Regions from separate parts of the Kribbella solani genome, predicted to be linked through region 2. Evidence: riboswitches for the same ligand, from Rfam matches in the RefSeq annotation. Region 2 holds a riboswitch; the other holds the start of a gene.
The links. Region 2 has a riboswitch for FMN ahead of ribD (bifunctional diaminohydroxyphosphoribosylaminopyrimidine deaminase/5-amino-6-(5-phosphoribosylamino)uracil reductase RibD). Riboswitches for the same ligand answer to the same signal wherever they lie in the genome.
Positions count from the first base shown of each region.

Region 1: another riboswitch for FMN. It lies ahead of ribB (3,4-dihydroxy-2-butanone-4-phosphate synthase); the one in region 2 lies ahead of ribD (bifunctional diaminohydroxyphosphoribosylaminopyrimidine deaminase/5-amino-6-(5-phosphoribosylamino)uracil reductase RibD).

Region 1 is NZ_JACHNF010000001.1:5,333,383-5,343,077, forward strand. It holds gene HDA44_RS24375 (3,4-dihydroxy-2-butanone-4-phosphate synthase) at 1-431, opposite strand, end outside; gene HDA44_RS24380 (threonine/serine exporter family protein) at 656-2,002, opposite strand; gene HDA44_RS24385 (sugar-binding domain-containing protein) at 1,992-2,969, opposite strand; gene HDA44_RS24390 (glycoside hydrolase family 140 protein) at 2,994-4,493, opposite strand; FMN riboswitch at 4,536-4,669, shown strand; gene ribB (3,4-dihydroxy-2-butanone-4-phosphate synthase) at 4,754-5,377, shown strand; gene HDA44_RS24400 (transketolase family protein) at 5,361-6,329, opposite strand; gene HDA44_RS24405 (transketolase) at 6,326-7,204, opposite strand; gene HDA44_RS24410 (sugar phosphate isomerase/epimerase family protein) at 7,201-8,196, opposite strand; gene HDA44_RS24415 (carbohydrate ABC transporter permease) at 8,205-9,095, opposite strand; gene HDA44_RS24420 (carbohydrate ABC transporter permease) at 9,092-9,695, opposite strand, start outside.
Region 2 is NZ_JACHNF010000001.1:7,738,889-7,748,583, forward strand. It holds gene HDA44_RS38345 (vWA domain-containing protein) at 1-319, shown strand, start outside; gene HDA44_RS35970 (MarR family transcriptional regulator) at 403-894, opposite strand; gene HDA44_RS35975 (CocE/NonD family hydrolase) at 1,109-2,779, shown strand; gene HDA44_RS35980 (serine/threonine-protein kinase) at 3,187-4,524, opposite strand; FMN riboswitch at 4,689-4,820, shown strand; gene ribD (bifunctional diaminohydroxyphosphoribosylaminopyrimidine deaminase/5-amino-6-(5-phosphoribosylamino)uracil reductase RibD) at 5,095-6,105, shown strand; gene HDA44_RS35990 (riboflavin synthase) at 6,106-6,747, shown strand; gene pnuC (nicotinamide riboside transporter PnuC) at 6,744-7,418, shown strand; gene HDA44_RS36000 (bifunctional 3,4-dihydroxy-2-butanone-4-phosphate synthase/GTP cyclohydrolase II) at 7,420-8,658, shown strand; gene ribH (6,7-dimethyl-8-ribityllumazine synthase) at 8,658-9,128, shown strand; gene HDA44_RS36860 (hypothetical protein) at 9,125-9,695, opposite strand, start outside.

The DNA of each region.
Region 1 (9,695 bases), 2.4 Mb from region 2:
AGTACCTCGGCGACCGTGATGCTGACCCCGTCGATCGCCACCGAGGTCTTCGCCACCAGCCGGGCCAGGAGCCGCTCTGGCGGCTTGATCCAGACCCGGTGCCCGGCCGGCTCCACGTCGACCCGCAGTACCTTGCCGACGCCCTCGACGTGCCCCTGGACGAGATGTCCGTCGATCCGGTCGCCGATGGCAACCGGCAGCTGGACGTGCAGCACCGTGCCGGCGCAGATCCGGTCGAAGGTCGTACGGCGGCGGGTCTCCTCGGTGACCACGACCTCGATCTCCCCGGGCGAAATCGGTTCGGCGCTGAACCTGATCCCGTCGAGGCAGACCGCGCCACCCGGCGCGACCGTGATCTCGGTCCGGACCCGCAACAGGTCGCCCGCGATCCCGGCGACGGTGCCTACCTGCTCGATCAATCCTGTGAACATGCTTCGCTCTCCGCCACTCGTTCATGGCCAGGGACCTCAAGCGTGCCAGTTACCGGGCACTTGGTCCGAGCTGAAGCGGGGTATCACCGCGTGGCCCCGGTCGCACCGGGTTGCTCCGCCTTCCGGCAGAGTCGACGGGCCTGGACCAGGTCCAACCGTCACACCGTGGAATCGCACCAGGCGGCATTAAATCACGGCATCTGCGCGTCGCACTGTTGACCAGCTCACTGGGCCGCGCGTCGGCGGCGCCTGGTTCGGTTGGTCCGGCGGCGTACCGGGCGGCGTGGTCCGACCAGACGCGGGCCGGCCAGCCGGTCCTCCAGGCGGCGCGCTTCGCGGCGGATCGGCTGCGCCACGTACTCGCCGAGGATCAGGCCGGAGGCCAGGGCGACGCCGATGGCGACCGCGGTGGTGAGGCTGACGATGCCGAAGATGTTGCTCCGCGCCATCAGTTCGTACAGGCCGCGGTAGATGGTCAGGCCGGGCAGCAGCGGGATCGAGCCCGCGACGACCACGACCAGCGGCGGTACGCCGGTGCGCCGGCCGCTGGAGTAACCGCCCAGGCCGACGACGAAGGCTGCCGCGGCGGTCGACCAGGCCGGGCCGAAGGATGCCCGGGTCATCAGCGTGAAGACCAGCGATGCCAGCGCGCCCATCACCGCCACCGGGAGCAGCGCGCGCAGGGGCGCGTACGTCGCGTACGCGAACGCGGTCGCCATCACCGCGCCGGAGATGACCATCACCGGAAGGTTCGTCAGCTGGATCGCCTGCGGTTCGATGCCGACGTTCAGCCCGAACTTCAGTCCCAGCGTCAGACCAAGGGACACCCCGGCGATGATGCCGCCGGTGAGCAGCATCGCTTCCAGACTTCGGGCCGCGGCGGTCACGTAGTACCCGGTGATCGCGTCCTGGACCGCACCGGTGAGGGCGATTCCGGCCAGCAACATAATGATGCCTGCGGCAACTACCAGTGATGGTTTCACCGGTGCGTCCACGGCGTACAGACCGAGCGCGACCGCGGTTGCCACGAATGCGCCGGCGACCTGCTGGTAGAACGCGGGCAAGCGCTGCCGGTTGAACCAGCGGTTGTTCAGGTCGATCACGATCGCGGTCAGGACCGCCACCGCGGTGATCAGCCAGCCACCGCCGAGCAGCAGCGTCGCGCCGCCCGCCATCACGCCCCAGGCGAGCACGGCGCTCCAGCGCGGGTACGGCGGCCCGGCGGACGTCAGCCGGGCCAGCTCCCGCGAAGCCTCCTCGCGCGTCACGTCACCGCGCGCGAACCGGCGGACCAGGCGGTCGACGTCGGTCAGCCGGGAGAAGTCCTGCGACCGGTACCGGACCAGGCGGATGTGCGTCTCGGGCGCGACATCCGGCGCCTCCTGGTACGAGACGGCCATCGAGGTGAAGGTGATGTCCACCTCGCACCCGCGCAGCCCACCGGCCGCGGTCACGCCGAGGATCGTCGCGGTCGCGTCCGCCGTACCGGCGCCGCTGGACAGCAGCACCTCACCGACCCGCAAGGCCAGGTCGATGGTCGCGTAGACCTCCCGCTGCTCGTCAGGCTGCATCTAACAAACGCTGTGCCATCGCGAGGTCGGTGATCAGGATGTTGACCCAGCCGCCGAGCAGAGCGGCGCGAATGGCCGAGTACTTGCGGTCGCCACCGGCCACGCCGATCCGGCGCGGCACCGCCAGCAGCTCCTTCGCGGTCACCCCGATGACCCGTTGGTCGAACGTCGAGCGCACCAGCTTTCCCTCTTCGTCGAAGAACCGGAAACACACGTCCCCGACGGCACCGAGCCTGCGCAGCTCGTCCTGGTCGGCCTCGGCGACCGCGTTCCCGCTGCGCTGCAGCAGCGGTGACGGCTCCAGGCTGCCGATCCCGACCAGGGCGTCGGTGAGCTGTCCCCAGGTGCCCAGAACGTCCCGAACCGACACATCGTTCATCATCGCCCGCCGGACCGCGGGTGTCCCGACCAGGCCGGGCGCCGGCAGGTACACCGGCATCCCACCGGTCAGCTCGGCGAACCGCGCGGTCAGCCGGGTGGCCTGCATCTGCACCGCCGCGTCACCGAGCCCGCCGACGATCTGGACCACCTTGTCGACCACCGGCACGCTCTTGCGTGGCATCCGGTCGACGGCGCTGAGCAGCGTCTCGCTCCAGGACGAGATGCCGACCAGATGCCCGCCGGTGAGCGTCATGTCCAGGTACGCCGCCGCGCCGGAACCGAGCGCGGACAGTACGTCCTCGCCAACACCCAGCGTGTCGACGACAACCGCGTCCCGCAGTCCGTACCGGCCCTGCAGCTCGTCTTCGAGATCACTGTGGACGCCACTCGGCATGGTCACCACGGTGCGGACGATACCGACGTCGACGGCCTGCCTGAGCATCCGCGACACCCGTGCCTGGGACAGGTTCAGTTCGGTGGCGATCCGCGGCTGGCGGATGCCCTTCTCGTGGTACATCCGCGCCACCTTCGCGAGCAGCCGCAGCTCGTCCAGCCCCGGCCGGCGCACACCACGGTTGCTGTTCACGGCGCTCCTTTCGATGAACCTGGACTATAGGCAGATGTAGACCCGCGGCGCGCCACCAGGATCAGGGATCGGAGCCTGGGGCGTGTCGCGTTCCCCGGCGGCGACGATCGATCCGTCCCGCGGATCGACGATCGTGTACGCGAGCGGGACGCTGTCGTCGAACACCATCACCGGCCCGCCGTGCTCGCGGTACACGATCAGGCCCCCGGCCGGCGTACTCAGCGCGCGCCCCGAGATCACCCGGGTCCAGTCCGGCGCCAGATCGGTCGTCGGCAGGCCGGCAAGGACCTTCCCGAGCATGCCGACGTACGTCGATCCCTCGAAACCGATCGCCTCCCGCCAGCCCGCGCCTGGTGCCAGAAAGAACTCGGAGTGCCCCGGTTCGTCCGCGTGCAAACGCCATTGCCACAAGCTGCCCGCGCCGTACACGACGCCCATCGTCCCGCCCGCGCACAGGTTGCTCCACGCTTCATGCCCTTGCCACCAACCTTCGGCGACACCAGTACGGCCAGTGTGCTCGTACGTTGGCTCGCCGTTCGCGACCGCCTTGACCGGCTCGTTCCGCCACATGTCCGCGACCCGCTCGGGTACGTGCTCGCCGGTGTGCCCGGTCTGGCACCACTGGAAGTCCAGCCAGTCGGCGTCCTGGTGAGCGTTCGCCCGGATGTGCGGGCGGTAGTGGATGCCGGTCGGCTGCTCGTAGCAGTCCGCGGCGTGTACTTCCGCTCCGCCCGCGGCGATCTGTGGCTCGGTGCCCGAACCGTCAGCACCGACCAGGTAGATCGCGGGACCGGCGCCGTACCGGGCGACCAGGTAGCGGCAGTACGCCGCGTACTCGGACGCCGGGACCACTGTTCCGGCGACATCCAGGCCTTTCCAGCCGAAGCCGTGGAAGACGGGTTGCAGTACGGGTACCAGGCCATGCTCGATCAGGATGCGGATCAGGACGTCGAGGTACTGGAAGTAGTCGGCGTTCGGCTCGTTGAGATGTCCGGTGGGGAGATCCTCGAACGCGACGCCGAATCCCTCGTCCTGGGTACGGTCTCGTGGGCCGGATGCGCGCATGTCTGGCTGGACGGTCATGAGGAGGACCGCGTTGAAGCCTTTCGCTTGCCGGTCGGCGGCATACAGGCGGACCTGGTCCGGAGTTGCGCGCCACGGGAGCGCCCAGGCGGTGTCGGCGATCATCAGAGCCGGCGTACCGTCCGCGTGCACCACGCTCCGCCCACCAGGCGACATCCGCCAGAACCCGTGCCGGTAGAACGGGTTGGGCTCGTCGGCAGGTGCCGGTTGCACCTCGAACTCACCGCCGGCTGACCCGCTGGTCCATCGCCAGTGCCCCGCCTCCGGCGCCGCGAAGCGGACGCGGAAGATCCGCTCGCCATCCCAGAACGCCGGACGCCGTAGGCGTCGTCCGGACTCGTGCACAAAATCCACCCAGCGCTCAGCGGCGAAGGGTGGCTCGAGCGCCTCGGCGGCCGGAAGGGTGAGCTCGAGTTCTCGCCAGATGGGTGAGATGGACATGACACTCCTCGAGTGCTGGTTGCGGTTAAGCTGGGGACGAACACACGTGCTCTGGGGTCGGTGAAATTCCGAGCCGGCGGTGACAGTCCGCGACCCGTGACTTCGTCAGAAGAAGCGGTTGACCTGGTGGAACTCCAGGACCGACGGTAAAAGTCCGGATGGGAAGACGCACGTGGCAACCGCACGTCCGCCGGACCGGGACGTGAGGTTTGCCGTTGCCCCGGAGTGCTGTCGACAGCACCGCCGAGAGGACAACGACGATGAACCCGCTGAACACGCTGACCAGCCTGGACACGATCGACCACGCGGTTGCCGAGCTCGCCGCCGGGCGCCCGGTCGTGGTGATCGACGACGCGGACCGCGAGAACGAAGGCGATCTGACCTTCGCCGCGAGCCTGGCGACGCCCGAGCTGATGGCCCTGCTCGTCCGCCACACCAGCGGGTACGTCTGCGCGCCGGCCGCCGCGGAGATCCTGGACCGGCTCGAGCTGCCGTTGATGGTCCCGGACAACCAGGACAGCCTGCGCACCGCGTACACGATCTCGGTGGACGCGGCGACCGGCGTCGGCACCGGCATCTCGGCGGCGGACCGGGCGCGTACCGTCCGGGTGCTGGCCGATCCCTCGGCCGGGCGCACGGACCTGATCCGGCCCGGTCACATCCTGCCGCTGCGCGCGGTCGACGGAGGCGTCCGGCAGCGGCCCGGCCACACCGAAGCCACCGTCGACCTGCTGAAGCTGGCCGGCCTGCCGCTGGTCGGCGTGATCGGCGAGCTCATGAACGACGACGGCACCCTGATGACCGGCACGGATCTGCGGGGGTTCGCCGACGCTCATGGCTTCGCGCTGATCTCGATCGCCGACCTGGTCAGCTACCTGTCCTGACCAGCTTGCGGGCGGCGTCGGCGATGCCCTCGGGGGACAGGCCGTAGCGGTCCAGCAGGTAGCCGGCCGACCCCGTGGGCGCGAACTCGGGAATCCCGAGGATCGACACCCGGGCCGGATGCCGCTGCACCACGGTCTCCGCGACCGCGCCGCCGAGCCCACCGCCGGAGACCGCCTCCTCGGCGGTGACGATGCCGGCCGTCTCCCGCGCGGCCGCGACCACGGCGTCGACGTCCAGCGGCCGCACCGTCGGCATCGACAGTACGCGGGCCGAAATGCCCTCCGCGGCGAGCCGTTCCGCGGCGGCCAAGGCCCGCCACAGCACCGTCCCGTTGCTGATCACTGTCACGTCGCCGCCTTCGCGAACCGTGATCGCCTTGCCGAGCACGAACGAGTAGTCGTCGGCGTACACCTTCGGCACGCTCATCCGGCTGACCCGGATGAACACCGGCCCTTCCGAAGCGGCCGCCCAGCGCAGCGCGGCCGCGGTTTCGATCGGGTCCGCCGGGACGATGATGGTCAGCCCAGCGATCGCGCGCAGCCAGGCGATGTCCTCGATCGAATGATGCGTCGGGCCGAGTTCTCCGTACGCGACGCCGGGACTCATCCCGCAGAGTTTCACGTTCGTCTTCGAGTACGCGACGTCGGCCTTGATCTGTTCGAGCGCGCGCCCGGTGAGGAAGCAGGATGCCGCCGAGACGAACGGGATCCGGCCGCCGTTCGCCAGCCCGGACGCGACGCCGACCATGTCCTGCTCGGCGATCCCGACGTTGATCAGCCGGTCCGGGAACGCCTTCCGGAAACTGTTCAGCTTGCTCGATCCGACCGAGTCGTTGACCACGCCAACGATCCGATGATCCGCCTCGGCAAGCTGGGCCAGCGTTTCCACGTACGCGTCCCGGCAGTCGTAGCGCGGCTGATCGGCAATCGAAGCGGTCTCCAGGACTGTCATTGCAGCTCCTCCAGGGCCTGCTGGTATTCAGCGGCATCGGGTACGCGGTGGTGCCAGGCGACGTTGTTGCTCATGAACGAGATCGGGTGGCCCTTGTGCGTATGGGCGATCACGAAGGTCGGTTTGCCCGGCCGAAACGGAACAGCGGACAGTACGTCCAGCAGCTCGCCGTGATCGTGCCCGTTCACCTCGACGACCGCGAACCCGAACGCGGCCGCCTTCTCCGGCAGCGGGTCGAGATCGTTGGTCTCCTTCGTGGTCGCGCCCTGCTGCAGCCGGTTCCGGTCGACGATCACGGTCAGCCGATCCAGCTGGTACTGCGAGGCCGCCATCATCGCCTCCCAGTTCGACCCTTCCTGCAATTCACCGTCGCCGACCAGGACGTACGTACGCCGCAACGAGACGTCGAGCTTCGCGGACAGCGCGTGGCCGACCGCGACCGGCAGACCGTGCCCGAGCGGGCCGGTGTTCGCCTCGACGCCGGCCACCTTGTTCCGGTTCGGGTGCCCGTTCAGCGCGGACAGCGGCTTCAGGAAGGTCGCCAGTTCCTCGACCGGCAGGAACCCGAAGGCGGCCAGCGTGGTGTACAGCGCGCCGGCGACATGTCCCTTGCTGAGGATGAAGCGGTCCCGCTCCGGGTCGTCGACCCGCGCGGGCGAGATGTCGAGCACCGCGCCGTACAGCGTGGCCAGGATGTCGATCGCGGAGAAGTCGCCGCCGATGTGCCCGGCGCCGGCGTGATGGACCAGCTTGAGGTCCTGAATCCGGATCTGTTTCGCGGCCTCGGCGATCCACGCGACCTGCTCGGCCCGGCTGCTGTGCACCGGCAACCGCGCGCGGACGGGCATGGTCGTGTGCTCGGCTGTCAAACTCATACGATCTCCGCCATCGAACTCAGCAACACTTTCTGGACCAGCCGCTGCGCCGCCAGCGCGTCGTGCGCGGCCTGCGCCGCCGCGAGCGCCTCCTCGTCCAGTACGTCCAGCGCGTGGTGTACGGCCTTGAGAAAACGAATCGCCTGCTTGGCAGCCTCGACGCTGTCCTCCCGGAACGGGAACTGGTCGAGCTGCCAGACCCCTTCCCAGTTGTTCTTCCGCAGCGTGTGGAAGAACTCGAACGTCTCGACCAGGTGCACCGAGCCGACCACCATGTCGTCGTCCCAGCCGCGCAGGTTGTCGTTCACGTCGATCGCGAACAGCCGGTTGTAGTCGATCGCCAGCTGCGCCGCGTCGGCCGGCGTCTCCTGGCCGTACAGCGAATGCCCGAAGTCGAGCAGGATGCCCAGGTTCGGCAGCCCGATCTTCTCGATCCCGAGCAGGGTCCGGGCCACGTTCGGGAAGATGATCTTCACCCGCGGTTCACGCGGTTTGTACTCGATCACGAAGTTGATGTCCGGGTGCGCGGACACCAGTTCCTTCAGGCCGTCCAGCGCAAGGTTCCAGATGTCGTGGTAGTTCACCTGGAACGGGTAGTCCCAACCGTCCTGCCCGGGCCACAGCTTCACGTACGAGCAGCCGAGGTCCTTCGCGAGCTCGGTTGCCTGGTGCAACAGTTCGAGTGCTTGCTTACGCACCGCCGGATCCGGGTTGGTCAGCGATCCCTTGACGAAGTCGCGGGTGTAGATCTCCGGCGTGATCGCGATCGCCTTCAGCTGGTTCCGCTCCAGCGCGGCCTTCACCTCGTCGAGCGTCCCGTCGTACCCGGCGAACGGCCAGTTCAGGTCGACCACCGACAGGTCGCCGACGGCACCGGCGCGGTCGATCTGCTCGAGCAGGCCGACCGGTTCGCCGTACCCGTCGGTGGCGTAACGGTCCTTGTAGGTGGCGAAGTGCCAGATACCCGCGCCGAAGACCGGCATGTCAGTCATCTTTGTTCCTATCCTTTCAGGGAGCCGGCGGTCAGACCGCCGACGATCCAGCGCTGGAGCAGGGTGTAGGCGATCAGGATCGGGACCACGGCGATCAGAATTCCGGCCGCGAGCCCGGTGTTGTTGTTGGCGAACTGGCCCTGGAAGTTGAGCAGCCCGACCGGGATGGTCTTGTGCGCGTCCGAGTTCAGCAGGATCAGCGCGAACAGGAACTCGTTCCAGGTCGCGACCGCGTCCAGGATCGCGACGGTGACCAGGGCCGGCACCGACAACGGCAGGATCATCGTGAAGAACACCCGCCAGTCGCCGGCGCCGTCGACCTTCGCGGCCTCGATGATCTCGTCCGGGATCTGCCGGAAGAACGACTGCAGGACCAGTACCTCGAACGGGATACCGAACGCCAGGTACGGCCCGATCAGCCCGAAGATGCTGTCGGTCGCGCCGGCCGAGCGCATCATGATGAAGACCGGCACGATGGTGATGTAGATCGGGATGGTCAGTCCGAGGAAGACCGTGAACATCACCGTCCGGCGGAACCGCATCCGCAACTTCGCGAGCGCGAACCCGAGCATCGCCGAGATCAGTACGCCGACCGGCACCTTGATCAGCGCGAGCAACGCGCTGTTGCGGTACGTGGTGGCGAAGTTGCCGATCCCCCACGCGTCGGAGAAGTTCTTCCAGGTGAAGTCGGCCGGCCACGACAGCGGGCCGTTGCCGATGAAGTCGGACAGCGGGCGTACGGCGGTGATCACCAGGAGCGCCAGCGGTGAAATCCAGAAGAGAGCTATCACCGCCAGGACGAATGTCATCACCAGGCCGCGACGTCCTTTGGGCGCGGGACTGTCGGATCGGGTGGCTGCGATCGGCAGGTCCACCGGCGCTTGAGCCGTGACGGTCATGAGGCCTCCCTGGTCTGGGAGCGTACGTAGGGGATTCCGACGGCCACTGCCACCAGTGTGATCACGACGGCGATCGCGGTGCCGTAGCCGGCCTGGTAGTACTGGAAGACGTTGAAGTACATCCACGTCCCCATCACCTGCGTCGACGTACCCGGACCGCCGTACGTCATCGCGTAGATCATGTCGAACACCTTGAACGAATCGATCAGCGACAACGCCAGCACGATGTAGTGCGCCGGCCGCAAACTCGGCATCGTCACATGCCAGAACTGCTGCCATTTCGTCGCACCGTCGACGGTCGCCGCCTCGTACAACTCGTTCGGAATGCCTTGCAGCGCGGCCAGGTAGAGCAGCATCGGGAAGCCCGTACGCAGCCAGATCGCCGGCACCATCACGGCCCACAGCGCGGTCGAGTCCTGCCCGAGCCAGGCCTGCGCGAGGCCGTCCAGCCCGATCATCCGCAGGAACGAGTTGATCGCGCCGTACTGCGGGTTGTACAGCCAGCCCCAGATGCTCGCGATCGAAACCAGCGGCAGTACGGCGGGCGTGTAGAAGATCAGCCGCAGGATCGGCTTGCCGTGCACCTTGCCGTTCAGCGCG
Region 2 (9,695 bases):
CCCGACCGAGTCTCCGTCGACCTCGGCCGGCTCGGGCGACAAGACCGAGGCAGGCCCCCCGGTCCAGGGGACGAACAACAGCAACACCGACGGCGGCACCCCTGTAGCCCTGATAGCCGGCTTGGGCGGCGGCGGTGTGCTGCTCCTCCTGCTGGGCGCCCTCGCAGTCCTCCGCCTCCGCAAGAAGCCAACTTCCACCTACCCCGGCGCCCCCGCCCCCTACCAGGGTGCCCCCGGCCAGCACCCCGGCGCCCCGCACAACCCGAACCAGTACCCGCCCAACAACCCCAACCAGAACGGCCCTCACCCCCCACGCTGACACCTAGTGGGGTGACCACCAACGATCACCGGGTTGGTCACCCCGCTCGTCCACCGGCCGCGACTGACCCGCTGGCTGCGATGTCAGGCCCGATCTGAGGTTCGCCGTGTTCGCAGTGCCGCCTTCCGCTCATGCCAGCGACGCATCATCGCGCGGGTCTCGTCCCTGAGGAACTGGATGAGTTCGAGCGTCTCGGTCAGCCGGTCGGCCGCGGGTGAGTCGCCCAGGATGGCGATGCCTTCTCGCAGGTCGGCCTCGCCTCGTTCGAGGAACGGATTCGCCGTGACGGTGGACTCGTACCACGAGCTGTCGACGACGTAGGCGAGGCGGCGCGTTCCTGGGTCCCGTTCTGTGCGGATGAGGCGGACCTGGACGAGGTAGCGGACGGCGCCCGAGACTCTGCCGGTGCTGGCGTGCAGCCGTTCCGCGAGTTCGGCCACGGTCATCCGCCCGCTCTCGCTGACCAGGAGCGTCGCGAAGACGCGGGCGGCGAGACGGGGAAAGCCACTGTCAGCGAGGGTGGCGGCGAAGCGCTCGATGAATCTGCCGATCTCGTCCGTCTCGTCTTCGCGCACGGAACTCCCTTCAGTCACCTCGCCAGAAGGTTACCGCAGTAGCACTAACTTTCAGCAATTACTGAAAGTTAGTGCTAGGTTGTGGCTGGCCGGCGGATGCGGGATGCCGCTGGGTGGCAGGCGGGCCCGAGGCGAGCGGCAGCGGGCCGGCACGGTGCATGAGGCGATGGGAGACGCGTATGGCCAAGCATGTGTTGTGGTGCGGAGGAGGGAGATGAACCAACGAGCCAAGGAGCGGACGCTCGGGCAACGGCTCGTCGACCTGCTGTGGACGAAGTACGCTCGGCTTCCCGCCGCGACGCGCGACTACGCCGTGATCCGCAACGTGCGAGTCCCGATGAGAGACGGCGTCGAGTTGCTCGCGGATCTCTACGAGCCGAAAGAGCCGGCGTTGGGAACAATTCTCGTTACCTCGCCCTACGGCTGGAATTTGGTTGGCGCGGCCATGACGGGTGGAATGTTTGCCTGCCGTGGTTATCGGGTCGTGCTGGTCCGGTGCCGGGGAACGTTCGGATCGGGTGGGACGTTCGAGCCGTTCATGCGGGACGTCGACGATGGGGCGGACATCGTCGCGTGGATGCGCGAGCAGCCGTGGTTCGACGGGCGCTTTGCCACGCACGGCTATTCCTATCTCGGCTTCACCCAGTGGGCGTTGCTGATGGATCCGCCGCCAGAGCTGGTCACCGCGGTCATTGCGTGCGCGCCGCACGACTTCGGCGGATTCGTCTACACCGGAAGGGCGTTTCTGCTCAGCACGCTGTTCGAATGGTCGTTCGTCACGACCAAGCAGGAGCAGCCCATCCTGCCTCGCATCTTCGCGGTTCTCTCCGCCCGGGGCCGTATCAAAGAGGCCCTGGCAGCTGTTCCACTGGCCGACGCCGCGGACGAGTTGATGGGCGAGAAAGCGCCCTGGTACCGCGAGTGGATCAGCCGGCGGGACCTGGGCGACCTATGGTGGAACGGCGCCAACCTGACTGCGGCGCTGGATCAGGTGCATGTCCCCGTGTTGCTTCAGGGCGGCTGGCAGGACGGTTTTATTCAACAGACGCTGGCGGGGTATGCGCGGCTGGCCGATCAGGGCGTCGATGTCGGACTCACCATGGGTCCCTGGACGCATGCTCAGGGAGGCGCCGCGGGTACCCGCGTCCTGCTTCCCGACGCCCTCGCGTGGTTCGACGAGCACCTGGCCGGATCCGGCGTCCGGCGCCGTGCCATGCCGGTCAAGGTGTTCGTCAGCGGTCGGGACGACGGGTGGCGCGACCTTCCGGCCTGGCCGCCGGCAACGGTGCAGCAGATCCTGTATCCCCGCTCCGGCAACCTCCTGGGCACTCAACCGGCCGACCCGGGAGACGTGCGCGAGTTCACCTATGACCCAGCCCAGCCGACCCCCACCTACGGCGGCGCGTTCGTCACGCAAGTTTCCCCGGGACTGACCGCGGGCTACACGGATGACGGCGCGCTCGCCGCGCGTTCCGACGTGCTGGCCTTCACCTCAGACCCGTTGACCACGGACCTGGAGGTCCTCGGCAGCCCAGTCGTGGAAATAGGTCACAGTTCCGACAACCCCTTCGCCGACCTGTTCATTCGCGTGTCGGAAGTGGACGCCAACGGCCGCTCACGCAACGTCAGCGACGGGTTCGTCCGGCTCGACGCTTCGGCGCCCCCGGACGTGGTTCGTGTGGAACTCGACGCGGTCGCGCACCGGTTCGTGCGGGGCAACCGGATTCGGCTGATCGTTGCGGGTGGGGCGCATCCGCGCTGGGAGCGCAATCTGGGGACAGGCGACGACCCGGCTACCTCAACGAGGATGCTGCCGTCACATCGAACGATCGACCTGTCGATCTCACGGGTCGTGGTTCCGGTCACCCCACCGCCCGATGCATGAAAGCACCCCTGCCAAAGGCTACGACTTCGTGCCGTCCCGACGCCGAGGCGATGATGATCAGTACACGGCGGACCCGGATCGACTCGTGGTTACCCCGGCGGACCAGGCGTAACGGGTACTGGCCCTCGTCGGGGTGCAGGCGACAGGCCCGGACAGGTTCGGACGTGACACACCTCGTTCCATCCCGGGAACAAGATCGAGTGTGCGCCTGTGCACGGTCCGGTCCGAGTCACGCATCTGGGACGGCATGTCGCCGGCCAACCCGGTGATCGTGCTGCTCGGGGGTGAGGACCGCCCCACCGGCGGCGCCGTTCGCTACGTATCCGAGCACGTTCTCGGCGTTGCGCGCCCAGGACGTCTGGGTGGCGGCGCGGATGTGGGCTTCGGGCAGGGTGCGGGCCGTGAGGTCAGTTGCTGAGGAGGAGCCAGATGGCGCTGCCGATCAGGCCGGTGGCGGACAGGAAGCTCAACCAGGCGAGCCCGATCAGAAGCTGCTTGCCGCGGTGCCTGCCCTGAGTGCTGTGCGTGGTGGAGTGCGTGGTGGAGTGCGTGGTGGGGTGCGCCGTCTTCGCAGGTGGTTCCGCGGCGGCTGGACTCTCGGCTGCCCGGTCCGCTGCCGAACGCTCGGGTGCCGGGTGCTCCGCGACTGGGCTCGAGGTGGCTGGGCCCGGGGCGGCTGGGCCCGGGGCGGCTGGGCTCGAGGCGGCTGGGACTGGGATGACCGGGTTGGTGGGGGTGGTGGGGACTACGCGCGTGGGGGTTGGGTGTGCGGGGGCAGGGCCGGTGGGGGTCCAGGTGTGGGGGAGGGGTGGGAGTTGGTCGAACACTTCGGGGGAGTCGGGGCGGGTGGACCAGGAGGTCTGGCCGGTGGGTGGGAGGACGCCGGTTTCGGCCAGTAGCCGCGCCGCGTCCCGCGCGGAGGCGGGCCGATCGGCCGGGTCGGGGGCGGAGCACCGGCGAATGAACTCCGCCAACGCCGACGCCTGGTCGGCGCTGGAGAGCGCGGAGGTGCTGTCCGAGGCGCGGTGGGAGCTGGGGAGAGAAGCAGCGAGGGGGGTGTCCGGACCGGTCGCGGACGGGTTGGCGCCTGGGACCGACGAGACGGGGGGTGCGGAGGGGGCGGAAGAGGCTGGGCGGGTGCCGGTGAGGAGTTCGGTGGCTATGGTGCCGAGGGCGTAGAGGTCTTGGCGGGGGTCTGGGTCGGCGCCGGAGAGTTGTTCGGGGGCCAGGTAGCCGGGGGTGCCGAGGATGGTGCTGGTGCGGGTCATGCGGGGTTCGTCGATCAGGCCGGCGACGCCGAAGTCGGACAGGCGCAGGTGCGGACTTCCGGTGCCGGTGACGTCCAGGAGCAGGTTGGCGGGTTTCAGGTCACGGTGTACGACGCCCGCCGCATGCACCGCCGACAACCCCTGCAGCAACTGGTCGAGCAGTACCGCAACGTACGCCGGTGGCAGCGGACCGTGGTCGCCGAGCAGGGTCGCGACCGAGCCGCCGCGGACCAGGTCCATCGCGAAGACCACCTTGTCGTCGTCGGCGGCCCAGCCGTGCGGGGCGACGACGTGCGGGTGCTCGATCCGTACGGACTGCTCGCGGACGAAGCGCAGCAGCGTACCGGCGTCGTGCTGGCCGAGGACCTTGGCTGCCACGTACGCGGAGCGGCGCAGGTCCCAGGCGCGCCAGACCGAACCCATGCCGCCGGTTCCGATCAGGTCGATCAGCCGATACCGCCCCGCAAACGCCTCCACCGGCACGAAGGTACAGGGTCAGCGGCGCGGACCAGGCGACCGCGATCGGCTCCACCGCCACGAAAGTACGGGGTCAGCGGCGCGGCGCCGGGGACCACGATGTGACCTGGGTCGTGGTGGGGGTTGGCGCAGAGGGCATACTTGAGGCAACGAGTGAACCCACTCGCGTGCTCCGGGGTCGGTGTAATTCCGAGCCGGCGGTGACAGTCCGCGACCCGGTCGCTGTGGTTCGGCGATCGGTTGACCTGGTGGAATTCCGGGACCGACGGTGAAAGTCCGGATGGGAGGCGCACGCGGCCGGCGGGTGTGCTCTGGTGCCTGACGGCGCGGAGCGTAGGCGGCAGGACGCCTGCGGTAACGCGGCGGCGGTGCTCCGGCCAACGGAGCGCGGTGGCGGGATCGGTCCCGCCGAAGGTGGCGGAGCGCGAGTTGGGCCGGCTGAAAGCCCCGGAGTGCGTCAGGACGACGACGAGGGGCACAGTGACAGGCCCAATGACCGGCCCAGTGAGAGGCTCAGCGGCAGGCCCGGTGACACGCGCAGCGACAGGCGCGGCCGGCGCGGCTTCGCCGATCGATGTCGCGTGGATGCGGCGAGCGGTCGAGCTGGCCGCGAAAGGTGTCGGCGGCACCCATCCGAATCCGGTGGTCGGCTGTGTCGTCACTGGCGCGGACGGGCATCCGGTCGGTGAGGGCTTCCATGCCGGTGCCGGCGGCCCGCATGCCGAGGTCGAGGCGCTGCGGATGGCCGGGGAGCGGGCCCGGGGCGGCACGGCGTACGTGACGCTCGAGCCGTGCAACCACACCGGGCGTACGGGTCCGTGCGCGGATGCGCTGATCGCGGCGGGGGTGACGCGGGTCGTGTACGCGGTGCCGGACCCGAATCGGGCCGCGGCCGGTGGGGCCGAGAAGCTGGCGAGCAAGAACATCCAGGTCGTCGAGGGCGTACTGCGGTCCGAGGCCGAGGCCGGCAACTACGTCTGGTTGCACAGCGTACGGGCCGGGCGCCCCTTCGTGACCTGGAAGTTCGCGACCACGCTGGACGGCCGGTCGGCGGCGCCGGATCGCAGCAGCAGGTGGATCACCGGGCCGATCGCGCGCGCCGACGTGCATCGGCTGCGGGCCGAGTGCGACGCGATCGCGGTCGGTACGCAGACCGTGCTCGACGACGATCCCGAGTTGACGGTCCGCGACGAGAGCGACCTGCCGGCGGCGCGGCAGCCGCTGCGCGTGGTCGTCGGCGACCGCGAGATCCCACCCGGCGCGCGCGTACGCAACGACCGCGCCGAGACCTTGTTGCTGCCGACCCACGATCCGGCCGAGGTACTTCGGCAGCTGGACGATCGGCAGATCCGGCACCTCTGGCTCGAAGGCGGCCCGACGCTGGCGGCCGCGTTCCTACGGGCCGGGCTGGTCGATCAGATCGTCGCGTACGTCGCGCCGGCGGTGCTCGGATCGGGCTTCGCCGCGGTCGGTGATCTGGGCGCGGAATCGATCGACCACCTACGGCGGTTCAAGTTAGCGGACGTCACCCGGCTGGGCGACGACGTCCGGTTGACCCTGGTTCCTCTGGGAGGCAAGTAGATGTTCACCGGCATCATCGAAGAGCTCGGCACGGTCGAGTCGCTGGACCTGCTGGATGGACCTGACCGGGGTGGTGGGGTGGGGAAGGAAGTCGGCACGGCGGCGCGGCTCACCATTCGCGGGCCGAAAGTGACCGAGGACGCCGGGCACGGCGACTCGATCGCGGTCAACGGCTGCTGCCTGACGGTGGTCGAGTACGGCGACGGTCTGTTCACCGCGGACGTGATGCGCGAGTCGTTGCAGCGGACGAGTCTCGGCGGTCTGGAGAAGGGTTCGCCGGTCAACCTGGAACGCGCGGTCGCGGCGCACGCGCGGCTCGGCGGGCACATCGTCCAGGGGCACGTCGACGGCACCGGCACGATCGCGAGCCGGACGCCGGGCGAGCACTGGGAGGACGTCCGGGTCGCGACCACGCCGGAGATTCTCAAGTACGTCGCGGAGAAGGGCTCGATCGCGATCGACGGCGTTTCGCTGACCGTGACCGACGTCGACGACGCGTCCGGGACGTTCGGGGTCAGCCTGATCCCGACCACGCTGGAGCTGACCGTGCTCGGCCGGAACCAGGTCGGTGACACCGTCAACCTGGAGGTCGACGTGATCGCCAAGTACGTGGAGCGGTTGCTTGCCGGAGGCACCAAGTGAACCCGATCGACTGGCTGCTGACCTCGCAGGTCACGATCGCCGGGTCGCCGGTGCTGATCCGGGAGATCGTCGGCAACGTGTTCGGCCTCGGCAGTGCGCTGTTCGGCATGCGCCGGCTGGTCGCTGCCTGGCCGGTCGGCATCGTCGGGAACGTGCTGCTGTTCACGGTCTTCGTCGGCGGCATCTTCGACACGCCGCAGGACAAGGACCTCTGGGGTCAGGCCGGCCGGCAGGTCTTCTTCGCGCTGGTCAGCGTCTACGGCTGGTACCGCTGGTACCAGACCCGCCACCGGGGCGCGGGCAGTGCCGTGCAGCCGCGGTGGGCGACCGGCCGGGAGCGCCTGGAGCTCGCCGGTATCGCGGTCGTGCTGTACGCGGTCGCGTACTTCGTACTGCGTGAGCTCGGTTCGTGGGGACCGCAGTGGGACGCGTGGATCCTGACCGGGTCGATCCTGGCGACGTACGGGATGGCGCGTGGTTTCGTCGAGTTCTGGATGATCTGGGTGGCTGTCGACGTAGTCGGCGTACCGCTGCTGGTGCAGGCGAAGTTCTACCCGTCGGCGGCGATGTACGTGGTGTACGGACTGTTCTGTGTGCTCGGTTTCGCGTCCTGGTGGAAGATCCAGAACACCGAACGCGCCGCCGCGCCCGAACCTGTGGTGGTGGGCTGAGATGGGTGACGTACTGAAACTGGACACGATCGAGCACGCGATCGACGAGATCCGGGCCGGGCGGCCGGTGATCGTGGTCGACGACGAGGACCGGGAGAACGAGGGCGACCTGATCTTCGCCGCGTCGAAGGCGACGCCGGAGCTGCTCGCGTTCCTGATCCGGTACAGCTCGGGCGTGGTCTGCGTACCGATGGAGGGCGCCGAGCTGGACCGGCTCGGCATCCCGTTGATGACGCCGCACAACCGGGAGCGGATGCGGACCGCGTACACGATCTCGGTAGACGCGCGGGACGGGATCAGTACTGGGATCTCGGCCGCCGACCGGGCCCGGACGATCCGGGTGCTGACCGATTCGGCCTCGGAGCCGTACGACCTGGTGCAGCCGGGGCACGTGTTCCCGCTGCGCGGCCGGGAGGGCGGCGTACTGGTCCGGCCGGGGCACACCGAGGCGTCGATCGACCTGGCCCGGATGGCCGGACTGACTCCGGCCGCGGTGATTTCGGAGCTGGTGAACGACGACGGCACGATGAAGCGCGGTACGCAGCTGCGCACGTTCGCCGACGAGCACGGGCTGGTGCTGGTCTCGATCGACGACCTGATCCGGTACCGGCGGCTGACCGAGTCGCAGATCAAACGGGTCGCGACGACGACGCTGCCGACCCAGTACGGCGATTTCGTCGCGCACGGGTACCGGAACACGGTCGACGGGTCGGAGCAGTTGGCGCTGGTGCGCGGTGAGATCGGCGACGGGCCGACGCTCGTACGCCTGCACTCCGAGTGCTTGACCGGTGATGTGTTCGGCTCGCTGCGCTGTGACTGCGGCCCGCAGCTCGACGAGGCGATGCGCGAGGTCGCGGCCGAGGGCGGCGTGGTCGTGTACCTGCGTGGCCATGAAGGACGCGGGATCGGTCTGCTGCACAAGCTGCAGGCGTACGAACTGCAGGACGCCGGCCGCGACACCGTCGACGCGAACCTGGACCTGGGTCTGCCGGCGGACGCCCGCGACTACGGGACCGGCGCCCAGATCCTGGCTGATCTCGGGGTGAAGTCGGTGCGGATGATGACCAACAACCCGGACAAGCTGACCGGTGTGCAGGGCTACGGCATCGAGGTGGTCGAGCGCCGCGGCATCTCGATCGACCCCACTGAGCACAACCTCCGGTACCTGCGTACCAAACGCGACCGTATGGGTCACCACCTTCCCGGTGGCCTCCGCGCCGAAGAGAACGGAGCCGGCTGATGTCGGGTAGTGGAGCACCCACCATCGAGGTACCGCGCGTCGAGAACGCCCGAGTGGCAGTCGTGGCCGCGCAGTGGCACCCGAAGGTCACCGATGGCCTGCTGACCGGTGCACTGCGCGCGCTGGCCGACTCTGGTGTCACCGAGCACACCGTCGTCCGCGTACCTGGCTCGTTCGAGCTCCCGGTGGCAGCACTACATGCGGCCAAGTCCGGGTATGACGCGGTGGTCGCGCTGGGCGTAGTGATCCGTGGTGACACCCCGCACTTCGAGTACGTCTGCCAGGCGACAACAGAGGGACTCATGCAAGTGGGTGTCACCACTGGCGTACCGGTCGGCTTCGGCGTACTCACCTGTGACAACGACCCGCAGGCACTGGATCGCGCCGGACTGCCGGACAGCCGCGAGGACAAGGGCTACGAGGCCACGCAGGCTGCTCTGTCTACTCTGGCGGCTATCCGCGGTCTCTAGATCCTGGTGTGCTCCATGAACCAGTTGGTGGTCCAGGTCTTGCCCTGGTCCGTGGAGAACGCCTGTTCCCAGGCGGCTTTGTCAGTGCCTGCTGTCCAGTGGAAACGGACGTCGATGGGCTGACCGTCCCAGGTGTCAGGCCCTTCGAACACACCGGTGCCGTCCGCGTTCCACTTGCCGACAACAGGTGGCTCCAACCGGCCGTTCTTGCTGTTGCTCCAGTAGATGGACCACTCGCGGGACACCGGGTCGTACAGCCGGAAGGTGGCACCACGGAAGCCCTCGCTGGGGAACCAGCCTTCGTCGAAGCTGACGGCGCCGTCGAAGTAGGTGGTGGCCTGCAGGGTGGCGTCGTGCTCGTACCACTCGTGCGGCTCGCCCAGTACGGGCCGGCGGCGACGGTTGTGGAATGACCAGCTGCCGACGAGGAAGTCGAACTCGTCAGTGACCTTCGGCACGTCCAGTGCGGGCGGCGGGGTGTCGCGGCGGGTGAAGTCCATCGTCCAGTTGGTCTCCCAGCTCGCACCGCCGTCGCCGGAGTACGCCTGTTCCCAGTGCGCTGTCGTC